2 regions of the Actinomadura sp. WAC 06369 genome follow, and region 2 is predicted to be linked to the other one. Evidence: riboswitches for the same ligand, from Rfam matches in the RefSeq annotation. Region 2 holds a riboswitch; the other holds the start of a gene.
The links. Region 2 has a riboswitch for ZMP and ZTP ahead of glyA (serine hydroxymethyltransferase). Riboswitches for the same ligand answer to the same signal wherever they lie in the genome.

Region 1 (6,414 bases), on a different contig from region 2:
GCGTTCCCGCCGCTGGCCGCGCTGCCCGAGCCCGGCCCCGCCCCGGCGGCGTCCCTGCTGGCCCTCGCCGCCCCGTTCGTCGCGGGCGCCGTGGGCGGCGCGCTGACCGTCCGGTCGACGCCCAGCGACGCCAACGAGGCGGCCCCGCTGTGGGGATTCGTGTCGGGCGCCCTCACGGGCGCGGTGGCGGCGCTGCTGGCCGCGCTGTCCGGCGGCCCCCTCGGCGGCGAGCGGATGGCGACCGTGGGCCCCTCGCCGTGGCAGGTGGGGCTGATGGCGACGCTCGAGGTCGGCATCTCCGCCGCGATCGTCGCGTGGTGGGCGAACTGGCGGCTGACCCGCCGCGCCGACACCGCCGACGTCCCGCGCCGCCGCCCCCGCCGGACGGCCCGGCCCGCGAAGGCGAAGGCCGTGCCCGCCGTGCCCGCCGCGGCCCCGCCGGCCGCGCCCGCCCCGACCGTCCAGGACGCGCCGGACGTCCCGGCCGCGCCGCCGGAGCCCGCGCCGCGCTCCCCGTACGCGCCCGGCCCGCTGGAGTTCGAGGAGGCCGAACCGGTCCTCACGCCGCGCCGCCGCCGGCGGGCGCCCGACCCCGGGCCGCCCGCGGACGAGCCCGCCGCCGCGCCCGAACCGGGCACGGTCGTCGTCGAGGGCCACATCGTCGACGAGGAACCGGACGAGCCCGTCCCCGCGCCCCGCGCGGAGCCCGGGACCGGCCCCGTCCCCGAGCGGACCGAGAACCGGGGCGGCGCGATCTACGTGCTGCGCAACGACCCCCGCCCCGAGTGACTCAGAGCAGGTCGCCGTACTCGTCCATGCTGCCCTCGGGCAGCCCCATCTTGTCCTCGATGCGGGGGAACCACTCGTCCTGGCACGTCTGCCGGTCGATGCCGGTGTTGGCCGTGCTCACGCACGACTGGTAGCCGCTCAGCTCCGTCCACAGGAACGCCGTGAGCGCGACCGACAGCGACGCCAGCACCAGCCCGATCGACCCGAGGACGATCCCCGCCGCCGCCCCCGGCGCCGAGCCGTGCTCGCGCCGGGCCGCTCGCCGGGACCGGACGCCCACGACGATCGCCGCGATGCCGAGCACGAGGCCCAGGGGGTAGAAGAAGAACGCGGTCAGCAGGGCGAGCCCGCCGAGCCACAGGGACCGCCAGCTGCTCCGCTCGCCCGGCCGCGGCCCCGGCTTCCCCTGCGGCCCTCCGGGCCGCCCCGGCTGCCCCGGCTGCCCCCACGGGTTCTGCGGGTGCCCCTGCTGCTGCTCCTGCGCCCCCCAGGGGCTCGCGCCGCCGGCCCGCTCCGGCAGGTCGGGCCGTCCGGGCGTCCCCGCCTCCCCCGGCTCGCCGCCGGCCGGCGCCGGGGCGGGGGCCCCCGCCGAAGACGAGCCCGCGGGGCGGCCGTCCGGACGGTCGTCCTCGGGGGCCGGCTGTCCCGGCTGCTCGCTCACTCGTTCCTCCTGGCCTGGGGGCTGTCGATCCTGGGCGCCGCGCACCTGGGGCATCGAACAGGGCCGATAGGCTTCGTGGTGGCCGAAACAACCCCACCGTCCACCCAGGGAGTCATGGTGTCCGCCCGGCTCGTCGTCCTCGTCTCCGGTGCGGGGACCAACCTACAAGCGCTGCTCGACGCGTGCGCGGATCCAGCCTACGGGGCGCAGGTGGTGGCCGTGGGCGCGGACCGCCCAGGGACGGGCGGCGTGGAACGCGCGGAACGGGCCGGGCTGCCGACCTTCGTCCGCCGCGTCGCCGACTTCCCGACCCGGGTGGAGTGGGACGCCTCGCTCACCGAGGCGATCGCCGGGCACGAGCCCGACCTGGTGGTGTCCGCCGGGTTCATGAAGATCCTCGGGCCCCGGTTCCTGGCGGCGTTCGGCGGGCGCACCGTGAACACGCACCCCGCGCTGCTGCCGTCCTTCCCCGGCGCCCACGCCGTTCGGGACGCCCTGGCGTACGGGGTCAAGGTGACGGGCTGTACCGTGCACTTCGTCGACGAAGGCGTGGACACCGGACCCGTCATCGCCCAGGAGGCCGTGCAGGTGGGCTGGCATGACGACGAAGACTCCCTGCACGAGCGCATCAAGCAGGTCGAGCGCAGGCTGATCGTCGACGTCGTCGGACGCCTCGCCCGCGACGGCTGGACCGCGAAGGGCAGGCGGGTCTCCATGAAATGCACCACATGCAGGGACGCGTCCGACAGTCCGTCCATGAACGAGGGGAGCTCGGCCGAGTGAGTCGGGTGGCGATCAAGCGCGCGCTGATCAGCGTGTACGACAAGACCGGGCTGGAAGACCTCGCCCGGGGCCTGCACGAGGCCGGGGTGGAGCTGGTCTCCACCGGCTCCACGGCGGGGCGCATCGCCTCCGCCGGCGTGCCGGTCATGAAAGTGGAGAAGCTCACGGGCTTCCCCGAGTGCCTGGACGGGCGGGTCAAGACGCTGCACCCGAGGGTGCACGCCGGCCTGCTCGCCGACCGGCGCAAGGACGACCACCTGCAGCAGCTCGACGACCTGGGCGTCGAGCCGTTCGACCTGGTGATCGCGAACCTGTACCCGTTCGCCGACACGGTGAACTCGGGCGCGAAGCCCGACGAGTGCGTCGAGCAGATCGACATCGGCGGCCCGACCATGGTGCGCGCCGCCGCGAAGAACCACGCGAGCGTCGCCGTCGTCGTCGACCCGTCCGGGTACGCCGACGTCCTGGCCGCCGTCGCCGCCGGCGGGTTCACCCTGGACGAGCGGCGCCGCCTCGCCGCCCGGGCGTTCGCGCACACCGCGTCGTACGACGTCGCCGTCGCGTCCTGGTTCGCTGGCGACTACGCGCCCGACGACACCGCCCGCGACACCGCGTGGCCCGACTTCCTCGGCGCCACCTGGGAGCGGTCGAACACCTTGCGGTACGGCGAGAACCCGCACCAGCGCGCCGCCCTGTACCGCGCGCCGGGCGAGACCGGCCTCGCGGGCGCCGAGCAGCTGTACGGCAAGGAGATGTCGTACAACAACTACGTCGACACCGACGCCGCGCGCCGGTCCGCGTACGACTTCGCCGAGCCCGCCGTCGCGATCATCAAGCACGCCAACCCGTGCGGCATCGCGGTCGGCGCCGACATCGCCGAGGCGCACCGCAAGGCGCACGCCTGCGACCCGCTGTCGGCGTACGGCGGCGTCATCGCGGCGAACCGCCCGGTGACCGCGGAGATGGCCCGGCAGGTCACCGAGAGCTTCGCCGAGGTCGTCGTGGCCCCCGGGTTCGACGACGAGGCCGTCGCGGTGCTCAAGGACCGCTTCAAGAACGTCCGCCTCCTCGTCTGCCCGGACGCCCCGAAGGGCGCGACCGAGTACCGCCGCATCGACGGCGGCCTGCTCCTGCAGGGCGTCGACGCCGTCGACGCCCCCGGCGACGACCCGTCCGGGTGGGAGCTGAAGACCGGCGAGGCCGCCGACGAGGCCACCCTGCGCGACCTGGCGTTCGCGTGGCGCGCGGTCCGCTCCGTCAAGTCGAACGCCATCCTGCTGGCCGCCGACGGCGCCACCGTCGGCGTCGGGATGGGCCAGGTCAACCGGGTCGACTCCGCCAAGCTCGCGGTGTCGCGCGCGGGCGAGGAGCGCGCGGCCGCCGCGGTCGGCGCGTCCGACGCGTTCTTCCCGTTCCCGGACGGCCTGGAGGTGCTGACGAGCGCGGGCGTCCGCGCGATCGTCCAGCCCGGCGGGTCCGTCAACGACGACAAGGTGGTCGAGGCGGCGGAGAAAGCCGGGATCGCCCTCTACTTCACGGGCGTCCGGCACTTCTTCCACTGACGGCACCGAACGGCCCGGCGGCCCCCGCCGCCGGGCCGTTTTACGTTCCGCCGCAGGTAGCCTCGTTGCCGGCCCCCCACGGAAGGCACCATGGACACCCTCACGATGCTCATGCTGAGCGCCGTCTCCCAGGCGAACGCCCTCCTGCTGGACGCCCGGCAGGTCATCGGGCTCGTCGCCGCGGCGCTCGCCGCGATGCTCGCCGCCCGCCTCGGCTGGCACGGCACCGACCGCGCCATCGCCCGCCGCTCCGAAGACGAGAACGCCTGACCGCACCGCCTGACCGCGACGCCTAACCGCGCAGGCGCGCGCGCAGCGCCGGGCCCGCCACGGCCCAGTCGTCGTCGGTCATCCCGTACACGGCCGTGTCCCGGACCGACCCGTCCGCCCGCACCCGGTGCTTCCGGTGGACGCCCTCGAACGACGCCCCCAGCCGCTCGATCGCCGCCCGCGACCGCTCGTTCTGGGCGTGCGTGTGCCACCCCACTCGGATCGCCTTCAGCTCCTCGAACGCCCGCTCCAGCAGCAGCAGCTTCGACTCCGTGTTGATCCCCGTCCGCTGCCACCGCGCCCCGAGCCACGTGTACCCGATGCACAGGCCCCGGTCCTTCGGCGACACCTCGTAGTACGACGTCGTCCCCGCGACCTCGCCGGTCGCCGCGTCGATCTGCGCCCACGGCAGCCGCAGGCCCCGGTCGCGCCCGTCCAGCGCCCGCCGCACCAGCGCCCGCATGTCCGCCGCGTCGCGCGGCCGCAGCGCGCTCTGCCACCGCCAGACCTCCGGGTCGCCCGCCGCCGCGAACAGCCCGTCCGCGTGCTCCATCGCCAGCGGCTCCAGCCGCACGTGGCGTCCGGTCAGAACGGGTACGTCGAACCACTCCATGCCTCGGACGCTAGGCGTCGCGCGCCCCCGCCGCGAGAGCCACTCGGCGCCGATTTCCGCGCCCCAATGGCCCGTTACCATGGGTGTTCGCGACTGGCGCGGGCAAGGTGGATCACCACCGGGGAGCGATCGACAGTCCGGACACCGCGCGCCTGGGTGGCCGAGATCAGCCGAGATCAGCGCGGAGGCACACGCATGACGGCACAGATTCTGGACGGCAAGGCGACCGCGGCGGAGATCCGCGCGGACCTCGCCGAGCGCGTCGCGGCGCTCGGGGAGCGGGGCGTGTCGGTGGGGCTCGGCACCGTCCTCGTCGGGGACGACCCCGGCAGCCACTCCTACGTCAACATGAAGCACCGCGACTGCGCCGAGGTCGGGATCGAGAGCATCCGCCGCGACCTGCCGGCCGACGCCTCCCAGGACGAGGTGGAGCGCGCCGTCGCCGAGCTCAACGCCGACCCGGCCTGCACCGGCTACATCGTCCAGCTCCCCCTGCCGAAGGGCCTCGACGACAAGCGCGTCCTCGAACGCATCGACCCCGCCAAGGACGCCGACGGCCTGCACCCCACGAACCTCGGCCGGCTCGTCCTCATGCAGGACGGCCCGCTGCCCTGCACCCCGAAGGGCATCATCGAGCTGCTGCGCCGCTTCGACGTCCCGCTCAAGGGCGCCGAGGTCACCGTCGTCGGCCGCGGCATCACCGTCGGCCGCTCCCTCGGCCTGCTGCTGACCCGCCGCACCGAGAACGCGACCGTCACCCTCTGCCACACCGGCACCCGCGACCTCGCCGCGCACACCCGCGCCGCCGACATCGTCGTCGCCGCCGCCGGCGTCCCCGGCCTGATCACCGCCGACATGGTGAAGCCCGGCGCCGCCGTCCTCGACGTCGGGGTCTCCCGCGTCGACGGGAAGCTCGCCGGCGACGTCGCCGCCGACGTCCGCGAGGTCGCCGGCTGGGTGGCGCCCAACCCCGGCGGCGTGGGCCCGATGACCCGCGCCATGCTCCTCGCGAACGTCGTCGAAGCCGCGGAACGCTCCCTCTGATCGGGAACACGGCCGCCCTCCGCGCTGCGCTGCCGGTGGAGGGCGGCCGTGAACGCTAGCTGGCGCGCCTCCCCGCCGCGCTGGGTGCCGGACGGGTGACGTGCGCGGTGCCGTGCGCCGGGCGGCGCGCCTCGGGACGGACGCCCGGCGGGCGTCCGCCGTCCATCGGCGGGCGGCCCTGCGGGACGTGCACCGGCGGCAGCGGCCGGACGAGGCCCATCGCGATGACCTCGTTGGCGAGCCGGGTGCGGCGGTTGGGACCCTCGGGAATACGGAACTTCTGGTACAGGCGCAGCAGGTGCTGCTTGACGGCCGCCTCCGTCACCACGAGATCACCGGCGATGTCGCGGGCGGTGGCGGGCGCGACGAACGCCTCGTCCGACAGGGCGGGCCGGCACAGCGAGGTCAGCACATCGACCTCGCGCCGGGTGAGCTCGGGCGCGACCGCCCGCCGCAGTTCGACGTCCGGGTCGACCTCCTCCCGGGGGATGCCCCCCATCCGGCACCGCGCGGTGCCGAAGGTGACGACGTCGCCGTCCTCCAGGACGCGGCGTGCGATCGGCCGGCCGTTGACCCGCGTCCCGTTGCGGGACAGGCCCATGTCGACCACGTAGACGTACGGGCCGCGCCGAACGATCTCTGCGTGCAAACGGGACACACTCGGGTCGTCGAGGCGGACGTCGACTCCGCGC
Region 2 (9,933 bases):
TCGACCAGGCGATCCTGCGGCGCCTGCAGCGGGACGGACGGCAGACGAACCGGGAGCTCGCCGAGGCGGTGGGGGTCGCGCCGTCGACGGCGCTCGAGCGGACGCGGGCGCTGCGCTCGCGGGGCGTCATCACCGGGGTCCACGCGGCGGCCGACCTGGAGCGGCTCGGCCGGGGCGTGCAGGCGCTCATCTCGATCCGGATCCGGCCGCAGTCGCGGGAGGCGATCGAGTCCGCGCGGGACGGGATGGCGGCGATGCCCGAGGCGGTCGGGGTGTTCGTCGTGACCGGGAACGAGGACCTGCTCGTCCACGTGGCGGTGCCCAGCACCGCGTACCTGCGCGACTTCGTGCTCGACCGGCTGGCGCGGCGCAAGGAGTTCGTGGACGTGCGCACCACCGTGGTCTACGACTACGTCCAGCCCGTCGAGCAGTCCGAACTTCCGGCGGCTGGCGAGCGTGCGCGCCGAACGTCGTACGCGTGACGGCGACCGGGTGGGGATCTCGCCGAATAGGTAGCGGACGGTGATGGCACAACCGAATGAATGACTGGTCGCTGTGCGCTATCGCCGTATGAGCTTCTAGCTTCGTCCGCATGTACCGGTGGAATGGCATGTCGGGGACGTTGCCGGTGCTGGCCGCGGGCGTCCTGTGGGGGACGGTCGGGCCGGCGCAGGTGCTCGCGGCGGCGGACGCGAGCCCCGTGGCGGTCGGGGGCGCGCGGATCCTGTTCGGCGGGGCGATCCTGGCCCTGTTCACCCTCGTGGCCGATCGCGGTGCGTTCGCGGTCCGGCGGGACGCGTGGCGGCCGGTGCTCGCGGCCGCGGCGGCCACCGGGACCTTCCAGGCGGCGTTCTTCAGCGCGGTGGACCGGACCGGCGCGGCCGTCGCGACGGCCGTGGTGTTCGGGCTGGTGCCGGTGTCGACGGGGGTGTGCGAGCGGCTGGTGCTCGGTGCCCGCCCGGGGCGCGGCTGGTGGGCCGGGACGGCGTGCGCGGTCGGCGGTGTCGCCCTGCTGGCGCTGCCGCAGGGCGCGGTGCGCGTCGACCCGGCGGGCGTCGCGCTGAGCCTGGCGGCGGGGTGCTGCTTCGGCGTCTACACGGTCGCGGCCAAGCGGATGGCCGGGAGCGGCGCGGGCACGGCGGCGGCCGTGTCGGTGACGCTGCTGGCCGGCGGGGCGGTCCTGGCGCCCTGGACGATCGCGGCCCTGCCGGCGCTCGCGGAGCCGCGCGCGGCGGCGCTGGTCGGCTGGCTGGGCGTCGCGGCGACGGCGGTGGCCTACATGTGCTTCGTCACCGGGCTGGGACGGGTCGGCGCCGCGACCGCGGGGACCCTGAGCCTCGTGGAGCCGCTGGTCGCGGTCGTCCTCGCCGTGCTCGTGCTGGGCGAGTCCATGTCCGGCCCGGTGGCCGCCGGGACGGCGCTGCTGCTCGGCGGGCTCGCCGTCGTGTCGGTGCCCGCGCCGCGCCGGCGGGCCGGTCGGTATGATGACGTCCACGCGACTGGCGCAGTCAAGGTGGAGACGACCACCGGGGAGCGACCGTAGTCCGCGCACCGCGCGCCTGGGTGTTCGGGCCCCCTTCACCGGGGCGCCCTGCCGCCCCGGCCGACAGCGCGGAGAGCGACATGCACGAACCCGCCGTACCCCATCTGCGCGGCAGCGACCCCGACATCGCCCGGCTCGTCGAGGACGAGGCGCGCCGCCAGTTCGAGAAGATCCGGCTGATCGCGTCCGAGAACTACGTCTCGCCCGCGGTGCTCGAGGCTACCGGGTCCGTCCTGACGAACAAGTACTCCGAGGGCTATGCGGGCCGCCGCTACTACGAGGGCCAGCAGAACATCGACCCGCTGGAGGAACTGGCGGTCGACCGGGCGAAGTCGCTGTTCGGCGTCGAGCACGCGAACGTCCAGCCGTACTCCGGGTCGCCCGCGAACCTCGCCGTGTACATGGCGTTCCTGCGGCCGGGCGACACGGTGATGGGCCTGTCGCTGCCGATGGGCGGCCACCTGACGCACGGCTGGTCGGTGTCGGCGACCGGCGCCTGGTTCCGGCCCGTCCGGTACGAGGTGCGGGCCGACACCGGGCGGATCGACATGGACCAGGTGCGCGACCTCGCCCTGAAGGAGCGGCCGAAGCTGATCTGGTGCGGCGGGACGGCCGTGCCCCGGACGATCGACTTCCCGGCGTTCGCGGAGATCGCCCGGGAGGCCGGCGCGGTGCTGGCGGCGGACGTCGCGCACATCGCGGGGCTGATCGCGGGCGGCGCGCACCCCTCGCCGGTCGGGCACGCCGACGTCGTCACCACGACCACGCACAAGACGCTGCGGGGACCGCGGGGCGCGATGGTCATGTCGACGGCCGAGCACGCGAAGGCGATCGACAAGGCCGTCTTCCCGGGGCTGCAGGGCGGCCCGCACAACCACACGACGGCGGCGATCGCGGTCGCGCTGCGGGAGGCCGCGCAGCCCGGCTTCGCCGGCTACGCCCGGCAGATCGTCGCGAACGCGAAGGCGCTCGCCGCCGCGCTGGTCGAGCGCGGGTACGACCTGGTGTCCGGCGGCACCGACAACCACCTGATCCTGATCGACCTGACGAACAAGGGCGTCGCGGGCAAGCCCGCGGCGAAGGCCCTCGACCGGGCGGGCATCGAACTGAACCACAACGCCGTCCCGTTCGACCCGCGCAAGCCGTTCGACCCGTCGGGGCTGCGCCTCGGCACCGCCGCGATCACCACGCGCGGCCTCACCGAGGAGCGGATGCCGCAGGTCGCGGCGTGGCTCGACGAGGTCGTGCAGGCCGTGGCGAAGGACGACGCGGACGCGGTCGTCGAGCGGGTCGCGGCCGAGATCCGCGAGTTGCTCGCCGGCTACCCGATGCCCGGCTGGGCGCCCGCGGGCTGACCGGCCCGCAGGATCGTGATCATGCGCCAGGCTTCGGGGTCGGTGAGGGCGACCGCGTCCGCGCCGTCCCCGAAGTCGCCGTACCGCGCGACGGCCGTGAGGCCGCCCGCGAGGCGGATCGCGGCGTCGAGCTCCCCGGCCGTCCAGAACCGGTAGGGGACGACGTCGCGGACGGTGCGGGCGCCGCCCGGCTCCTCGATCGCCACCGTGACGCGGTCGTCGGCGATCTGGGTGACGGGGTCGAGCCGGTCGCCGGGCTCGCCCCACCGGACGGACGCGCGCACGCCGTCGCGCTCGACCGTCCACGCGGTGCCGACGCTCGGGTCGTCGTCGCCCAGCCGGTCCCGGGGGTGCGACATCTCGACGATGTACAGGCCGCCGGGCGCCAGGTGGGCGGCGACGCGGCGCAGGTGCGCGACGAACGCGTCGAGCGTCATCAGGTGCGACGTCGAGTCGAGCATGGTGACGACGAGGTCGAACCGGCGGCCCAGGTCGAACGCGGTCATGTCGGCGCGGACGACGTCGAGGCCGACGCCGTCCCGCGCGGCCGACTTCGCCGCGTACCCGCACATCGCGGCGTTCAGGTCGAGCGCGGTCGCGGCGAGGCCGCGCCGGGCGAACCCGCGGGCGTGCTCGGCGGGCCCGGCGGCGAGCTCCAGGACGGTCCGGACGGGCGGGGCCCCCGGCGCGCGGTGCCGGGCGCACCACGCGAGCAGGACGTCGACCTCCGCGGCGACGTCGCGGAACGAGCACGCCAGCTCGTAGGCCCAGGGGTCGTCGTAGATGCCGGTCACCCGTCCATCCTGCCAGCGCGGGCCCCTGCCGTGATCGACAGGTCGGCACCGCGTCACGGTTCCATATTGCGGACGGGTCTTGAGCGGCCCGCGCCGACCGCCTACCGTGCGGTACGTGATCGACCCCGTGAGCGGTGAGCACGTCGCCGACCGCCAGCGCCGCGAGCCGTCCGCGTCGCGGCTGCCCCTGCTGCCGCCCGGCGCGCTCGCCGACGAGCAGCGGGCCGTGTACGAGGCGGTGACGGGCGGGCCGCGCTCCGGCCGGTCGCCCGCGTTCCGCTTGACCGACGAGGACGGGCGGCTGCTCGGCCCGTTCAACGCGATGCTGTACAGCCCGTCGGTCGGCCTCCCCCTGCAGGACCTCGGCGCCGCGCTGCGGTTCCGCACCGCGTTCACCAAGCGGGAGCGGGAGATCGCGACGCTGGTCGTCGCGGCGCACCTGCGCTCGGACTTCGAGTGGTACGCGCACGAGCGGATCGGGCTGCGCGCGGGACTGGACCAGGAGGAGATCGACGCCCTGCGCGAGGGGCGCGCGCCGATGCTCGGCGACGTCCGGGAGCGGGTGGTGTACGAGGCGGTGCGGCAGCTCGCCGCCGAGCAGGACGTGTCGGACGCGGTGTACGCCGAGGCGGTCGCGACGCTCGGCCGCTCCGCGGTGGTCGAGCTGGTCACGCTCGTCGGGTACTACACGGCGCTGGCGATGCAGCTGCGCGTGTTCCGGGTCGGGGTGCCGGAGGGGGAGCCCGCGCCGGAGTGGCCGCAGGACGGGGACGGGCATGCGTGAACTGCTGCGCACCGAGCGGCTGGCGCTGCGACCGGTCAGCATGCGCGACCACCGGCCGCTGCTGGCGCACTGGACGCGGCCGCCGGTCCGCCGCCACCTGTTCGGCGACGCGGCGGTGTCGGCCGTGCAGGTCACCGAGATCATCGCGGCGAGCCGGCGGGACTTCGCCGCGCTCGGCTACGGGCTGTGGACGCTGCGCCCCGCGCGGCCGGCGGACGAGCCGCTGATCGGCGTCGCGGGGCTGACCGGCCGGGACGGGCCGGGCGCCGGCGTCGAGATCGTCTACAGCCTGGAGCCGGAGCGGTGGGGCGAGGGCCTGGCCGCCGAGGCGTCCCGCGCGGTGCTCGACTACGCGTTCGGCGTGGTGGGGCTGCGCCGCGTCGCCGCCGAGATCGACCCGGACAGCGCGGTGTCGGTGCGGGTCGCGGAGCGGCTCGGGATGCGCCCGGTGCCCGACGGCCCGGCCGGGCCGGACGGCGCGTCGTTCTACGCGGCCGACCGGTCCGGCTGGACCGCCGCGCGGATCCCGGCGGACGGCGTGGACGCCGTCCGCCCGGTCACGCCAGCAGCGACGTCAGCGGGGTGAGGTCGTCCAGGCGGGCGAGCCCGTAGACGAGCTCGGTGATCCGCCCGGCGCGCTCGGCCGGGACGGCCCGGGACGCGTTCAGCCGAAACTTCGTCGCCAGCTCGTCGGCCGACAGCGGGTTGCCGGGGCCGCCGCGGTTGGCGTCGACGCGCTCCTCCAGGACGGCGCCGCCGCGGGTGCGGACGCGCAGCACCGCGGGGAACTGGTGCGGGAAGATCTCGTCGCAGCGCGGGTCGGGGACGCACCGCACCTTCGCCGCCAGGGCGAGCCGCGCCGGGTCGGCGGCGGCCTCGTCGGTGAAGTCCTCGTGGAAGACGCCGAGCCCGCCGCCGCCGAGCAGCGCCGCCGCGACCGTGTACGGGCCGGAGAACGCCGCGTGGTACCCGGACTTCGGACGGATCTTGTCCTCGTGGGGTTCGCCGATCGTGCGGAGCACCGGCGCGGGGGCGCCCAGCTCGATCCCGTCGACGTCGGACGGGTCGAGCCCCCGCGCGCGCAGCGCCAGCGCGGCGTCGACGCCCGCGTGGGTGAAGTGGTTGCACGGGTACGGCTTGAAGAAGATCCCCGGCAGTTCCCAGTGCTCCCCGAGCCGGTCGGTGAGCGCGTCGAGGTCGACCCGGTCGCCGCAGAACGCCTGCAGCAGCCCGAACCGCCCCTCCAGGACGGTCGGCGGGCCGGTGAGGCCGGCGCGGGCGAGCCCGGCGGCGGTCACGGCGGCGTGCGCCGCCCAGCCGCAGTGCACCCGCTTGACGGTGCCGCCGGTGCGGTTGGCCTCCAGGATCCCCGACCCCATGCTGGCGGCGATGCCCATCGCGTCGGCGATCCCGGCGGCGTCCAGGCCGGACAGCATCGCGGCGGACGCGGCGGCGCCGACGGCCCCGCAGATGGCCGTGGCGTGCTGGCCGCGCTCGAAGAACACCGAGTTGCCGAGCTCCCGGTCGTACCCGGCCATGCCGATCCGGACGGTGATCTCGACGCCGACGGCGATCGCGTCGAGCAGCCGCGCGCCGGACGCGCCGTGCGCCTCGGCGGCGGCGAGCGCGGCGGGCACGACGGACGCCGACGGGTGCAGCACCGACGGCAGGTGGGTGTCGTCGAAGTCGAGGGAGTGCGCGAGGGTGCCGTTGAGCAGCGCGGCGCTCGGCTCGGGCAGCCGGGCGGCGGTGCCGATCCCGGTGGCGCGGCCCGCGCCGCCCCACTCGGCGACGAGCTGCCCGACGGCGCGGGCCGGGGGCTCCCCGGTGGCGGCGAGGCTGTTGCCGAGCGCGTCCAGCACCCGGCGGGCGGCGTCGTCGCGCAGTTCGGCGGGCAGGCCCTCGGCCCGCACGCGGTCGGCGAGGGCGGCGAGCCGCTGGACGGGCGTCGCCGCGGTCCGCGTCGTGGTCACGCCGACTCCTCCCCGCGCGGCGCCGTCCCCGCGGAGACCGCGGCGAGCGGCCGCACCGGGGAGCCGGTGCCGCCCTTGATCCGCAGCGGGGCCAGCACGAACACGAACTCGTGCCGTCCCTCGGCGGCCAGGGCCTCCAGGTTCAGGTGCTCCATGATGAAGATGCCCGACTCGACGAGCAGGACCCGGTGGACGGGCAGGACGGCGTGGCCCGCGCCCGCCGCGATCTGCTCGTAGGCGGTGGTGTCGGCGCCGGTCGCGACGATCCGGCGGTCGGCGAGCCAGCGGGCCGCCTCGGGCGTCGCGCCGGGCACGCCGGTCTCCTTGCCCAGGTAGGCGGTGGTGTCGCCGAAGTTGCGCGCCCATCCGGTGCGGATCAGCGCGACGTCGCCCGCGCCGGGCTCGGCGCCCGCCCGCTTCGCGGCCAGGTCGAGGTCCTCGGCGGTCACGCCGTAGCCGGGCGGCAGGACGTCCACGCCGTGCACGGCGGCGACGTCCAGCAGCACGCCGCGGCGCAGCAGGCCGGGCAGGTTCTCGGCGCCGTGGCTGGTGAAGGCGCCGCCGCGCTGCGCCTCCGCCGCGTCGATCCCGCCGTGCAGCTCGCCGTCGTGGCTGACGTGCGACAGCGCGTCGATGTGGGTGCCGACGTGCCCGCCGGTCACGATGATCTCGTTGGCGGCGGAGCCGCCGTCGGGGCGCATCATGTCGCCGTGCCGCCGGATCAGCGTCATCCGGAAGCCGGGGTGGTTCGGCGAGCACGGCATGCCGGTGAAGAACGGCTGGCCCAGCTCGATCAGCCGGACGCCGCCGGCGACCGCGGCGAGCAGCGGGTCGGGGGAGCTCATGGACGTGTTCCTTCCTTGGGGGCTGTTCCGGCGGCGGCTTTCGCGGCCTCGAGAATGGCGAAGGCGCGTTCCACGACGGCCTTGTCGACGAACCGGCCGTCCGCGTCGAGCCACGCGGCGTCCGCGTCCGGCGCGTCGCCGCGCTCGGCGAGGCGGCCGGTCAGGTCGCGCGCCCAGGCGACGTCCGCCGGGTCGGGCGCGCACGCCTCGTGCACGACGGGGATCTGCGCGGGGTGGATCACCGACCGGCCGAAGAATCCGGCGCGCTGCCCGGCGCGGGTGTCGGCGGCCAGGCCGTCCAGGTCGCGGACGGCCGTCCAGACGCTCTGCGGCGGGCTCGGCAGCCCGGCGGCGCGGGCCGCCACGACGATCCGGGAGCGCGGCCACGCGAGCGCGTCCCCGCCCGCCCGCAGGTCGGCCGACAGGTCGGCCTCGCCGAGCGAGATGCCCGCGACCAGCGGGTGCGCGGTGGCGAGCGCGAACGCCCGCTCGACGCCGAGGGCCGACTCGACGACGGGCAGGACGGGCGCCCCGAGGGCGTCGGCGACGCGGCGCAGCCCGTCCGGGTCCTCGCACTTGGGGATGCGGACGCCCGCGAGCGCGCCGGGCGACGCGGCGAGGGCCCGGACGTCCGCGTCGCCGTCGGCGGTCCCGGGCGCGTTGATCCGGACGTACGCCGGGCGGCCCTCGGCGAGGACGCCGACGACGGTGCGGCGCGCGTCCGCCTTCGCGGCGGGCGCCACGGCGTCCTCGAGGTCGAGGATCACCGTGTCGGCGGCGGAGCCGAGGGCCTTGGCGACGCGGTCGGGCCGGTCGCCGGGCACGTACAGCCACGTGCGGGGCGTCACCTGACGACGCCCTTCGCGCGCAGCTCGTCCAGCTCCGCCTCGCCGACCCCGTAGCGGCCGAGGATCTCGGCGGTGTGCGCGCCGAGCGGCGGGCCCGCCGACTCGATGCGGCCGGGCGTCCGCGACAGCCGGAACAGCACGTTCTGCATCTTCACCGGGCCGAGCTCGTCGTCGGGGACGGTCGCGATGGTGCCGAGCGCGTCGAACTGCGGGTCGGTCATCACGTCGGCGGCGGTGTAGATCGGCGCGACGGCGGCCTCGGCCTCCTCGAACGCCCGGACGACCTCGTCGCGGTCGCGTTCGGCGATCCACGAGCCGACGGCCTCGTCCAGCTCGTCCGCGTGCTTCGCGCGCTCGGCGCCGGACGCGAACCACGGCTCGTCGATGAACTCGGGGCGTCCGACGAGGCGCATCACCCGCTCGGCGATCGACTGGGCGCTGGTGGAGATCGCGACCCAGCCGCCGTCGCGGGTGCGGTAGGTGTTGCGCGGCGCGTTGTTGTGCGACCGGTTGCCGGTGCGGGCCTGCAGCTCGCCGAGCTGGTCGTAGGTGATGATCTGCGGACCGAGCAGGGTGAGGATCGGCTCGATGATCGCCAGGTCGACGACCTGGCCCTCGCCGGTGGCCTCGCGCGCCCGAAGCGCCGTCATCACCGCATACGCTGTGGTCAGGGCGGCGATTCCGTCGGCGAGGCCGAACGGCGGCAGCGTCGGCGGCCCGTCCGGCTCACCGGTGATCGCGGCGAACCCGCTCATCGCCTCGGCGAGCGTCCCGAACCCGGGCCGCCGCGCGTACGGGCCGGTCTGCCCGAATCCCGTGACGCGGGCCAGCACGAGCCCGGGGTTGATCTTCTTCAGCTCGTCGTAGCCCAGGCCCCACCGCTCCAGCGTCCCGGGCCGGAAGTTCTCGATCACCACGTCGGCGTCGGCGGCGAGCCGGCGGAACAGCTCCTGCCCCTCGGGGGACCCGAGGTAGAGCGTGACCGCCTTCTTGTTGCGGCCGAGCATCTTCCACCACAGCCCGACGCCGTCGCGCTGCGCGCCGTGGCTGCGCACGGGGTCGCCCTTCGGGTGCTCGATCTTGACGACCTCGGCCCCGAAGTCGGCGAGCAGCGTCGCCGCGAGCGGCCCGGCGAAGAGCGTGGCCGCGTCGAGCACGCGGACTCCGGACAGGGCGTCGGTCATGGGCTACCGCCTTCGGTCGGATTGTTTCCGGTGTGTTTCGCTTAGAGGAACGATAGTCGATGTGCGATCGAGATGACCCTCGGTTCCGATGCTCACAAGTTGGCACCGGCCATCGAGTTCAGTCAAGTTTCACCTAGATATTGACCCGATTGCGTGACGGGTGCCACCATGACGCATCGGTTGTCCGGCGTTTCTCCAAGCGGAACAAGAAAGATCGCGGGGGGCGAACGGCGCCGGACACGTTGGGCGGGAGAGGTGAATGTCGGCTCGAAAGCTCGTCGCCGGGCTCGGCGCCTGCGCGGTCCTGCTGGCCGCCGCGGGCTGCGGCGGCTCGGCGCCTTCCGGCGCCGCCGGAGCGGCGGCCGGACGCGACCGGGGACCCGTCAAGATCGGTGCGCTGCATCCGGTCAGCGGCGCCTACGCGGTCGACGGCCAGCAGATGCGGCGCGGCGCCCGGATGGCGGTGGAGGCGATCAACGCGAACGGGGGGATCAAGTCCCTCGGCGGCCGCAATGTCGAACTGGTCACCGGGGACACCCAGGGCAAGGCCGAGGTCGGCCAGAGCGAGGCCCAGCGGGTGATCTCCGAGGGCGCCGTCGGGCTCGTC

Region 1: linked by a shared signal. The riboswitch ahead of DMH08_RS06105 (bifunctional methylenetetrahydrofolate dehydrogenase/methenyltetrahydrofolate cyclohydrolase) and the one ahead of glyA (serine hydroxymethyltransferase) in region 2 are both predicted to bind ZMP and ZTP.

Annotation. Positions count from the first base shown of each region.
Region 1 is NZ_QHJN01000014.1:1,000-7,413, forward strand. It holds gene DMH08_RS06075 (cell division protein PerM) at 1-789, shown strand, start outside; gene DMH08_RS06080 (DUF4190 domain-containing protein) at 791-1,450, opposite strand; gene purN (phosphoribosylglycinamide formyltransferase) at 1,565-2,233, shown strand; gene purH (bifunctional phosphoribosylaminoimidazolecarboxamide formyltransferase/IMP cyclohydrolase) at 2,230-3,795, shown strand; gene DMH08_RS06095 (hypothetical protein) at 3,886-4,065, shown strand; gene DMH08_RS06100 (GNAT family N-acetyltransferase) at 4,088-4,678, opposite strand; ZMP/ZTP riboswitch at 4,758-4,843, shown strand; gene DMH08_RS06105 (bifunctional methylenetetrahydrofolate dehydrogenase/methenyltetrahydrofolate cyclohydrolase) at 4,874-5,722, shown strand; gene DMH08_RS06110 (FHA domain-containing protein) at 5,778-6,414, opposite strand, start outside.
Region 2 is NZ_QHJN01000010.1:94,491-104,423, reverse strand. It holds partial or broken gene DMH08_RS04835 (Lrp/AsnC family transcriptional regulator) at 1-482, shown strand, start outside; partial or broken gene DMH08_RS42745 (DMT family transporter) at 593-1,438, shown strand; ZMP/ZTP riboswitch at 1,486-1,572, shown strand; gene glyA (serine hydroxymethyltransferase) at 1,624-2,898, shown strand; gene DMH08_RS04820 (class I SAM-dependent methyltransferase) at 2,865-3,692, opposite strand; gene DMH08_RS04815 (carboxymuconolactone decarboxylase family protein) at 3,808-4,476, shown strand; gene DMH08_RS04810 (GNAT family N-acetyltransferase) at 4,469-5,062, shown strand; gene DMH08_RS04805 (MmgE/PrpD family protein) at 5,034-6,449, opposite strand; gene DMH08_RS04800 (cyclase family protein) at 6,446-7,294, opposite strand; gene DMH08_RS04795 (HpcH/HpaI aldolase/citrate lyase family protein) at 7,291-8,142, opposite strand; gene DMH08_RS04790 (CaiB/BaiF CoA transferase family protein) at 8,139-9,326, opposite strand; gene DMH08_RS04785 (ABC transporter substrate-binding protein) at 9,586-9,933, shown strand, end outside.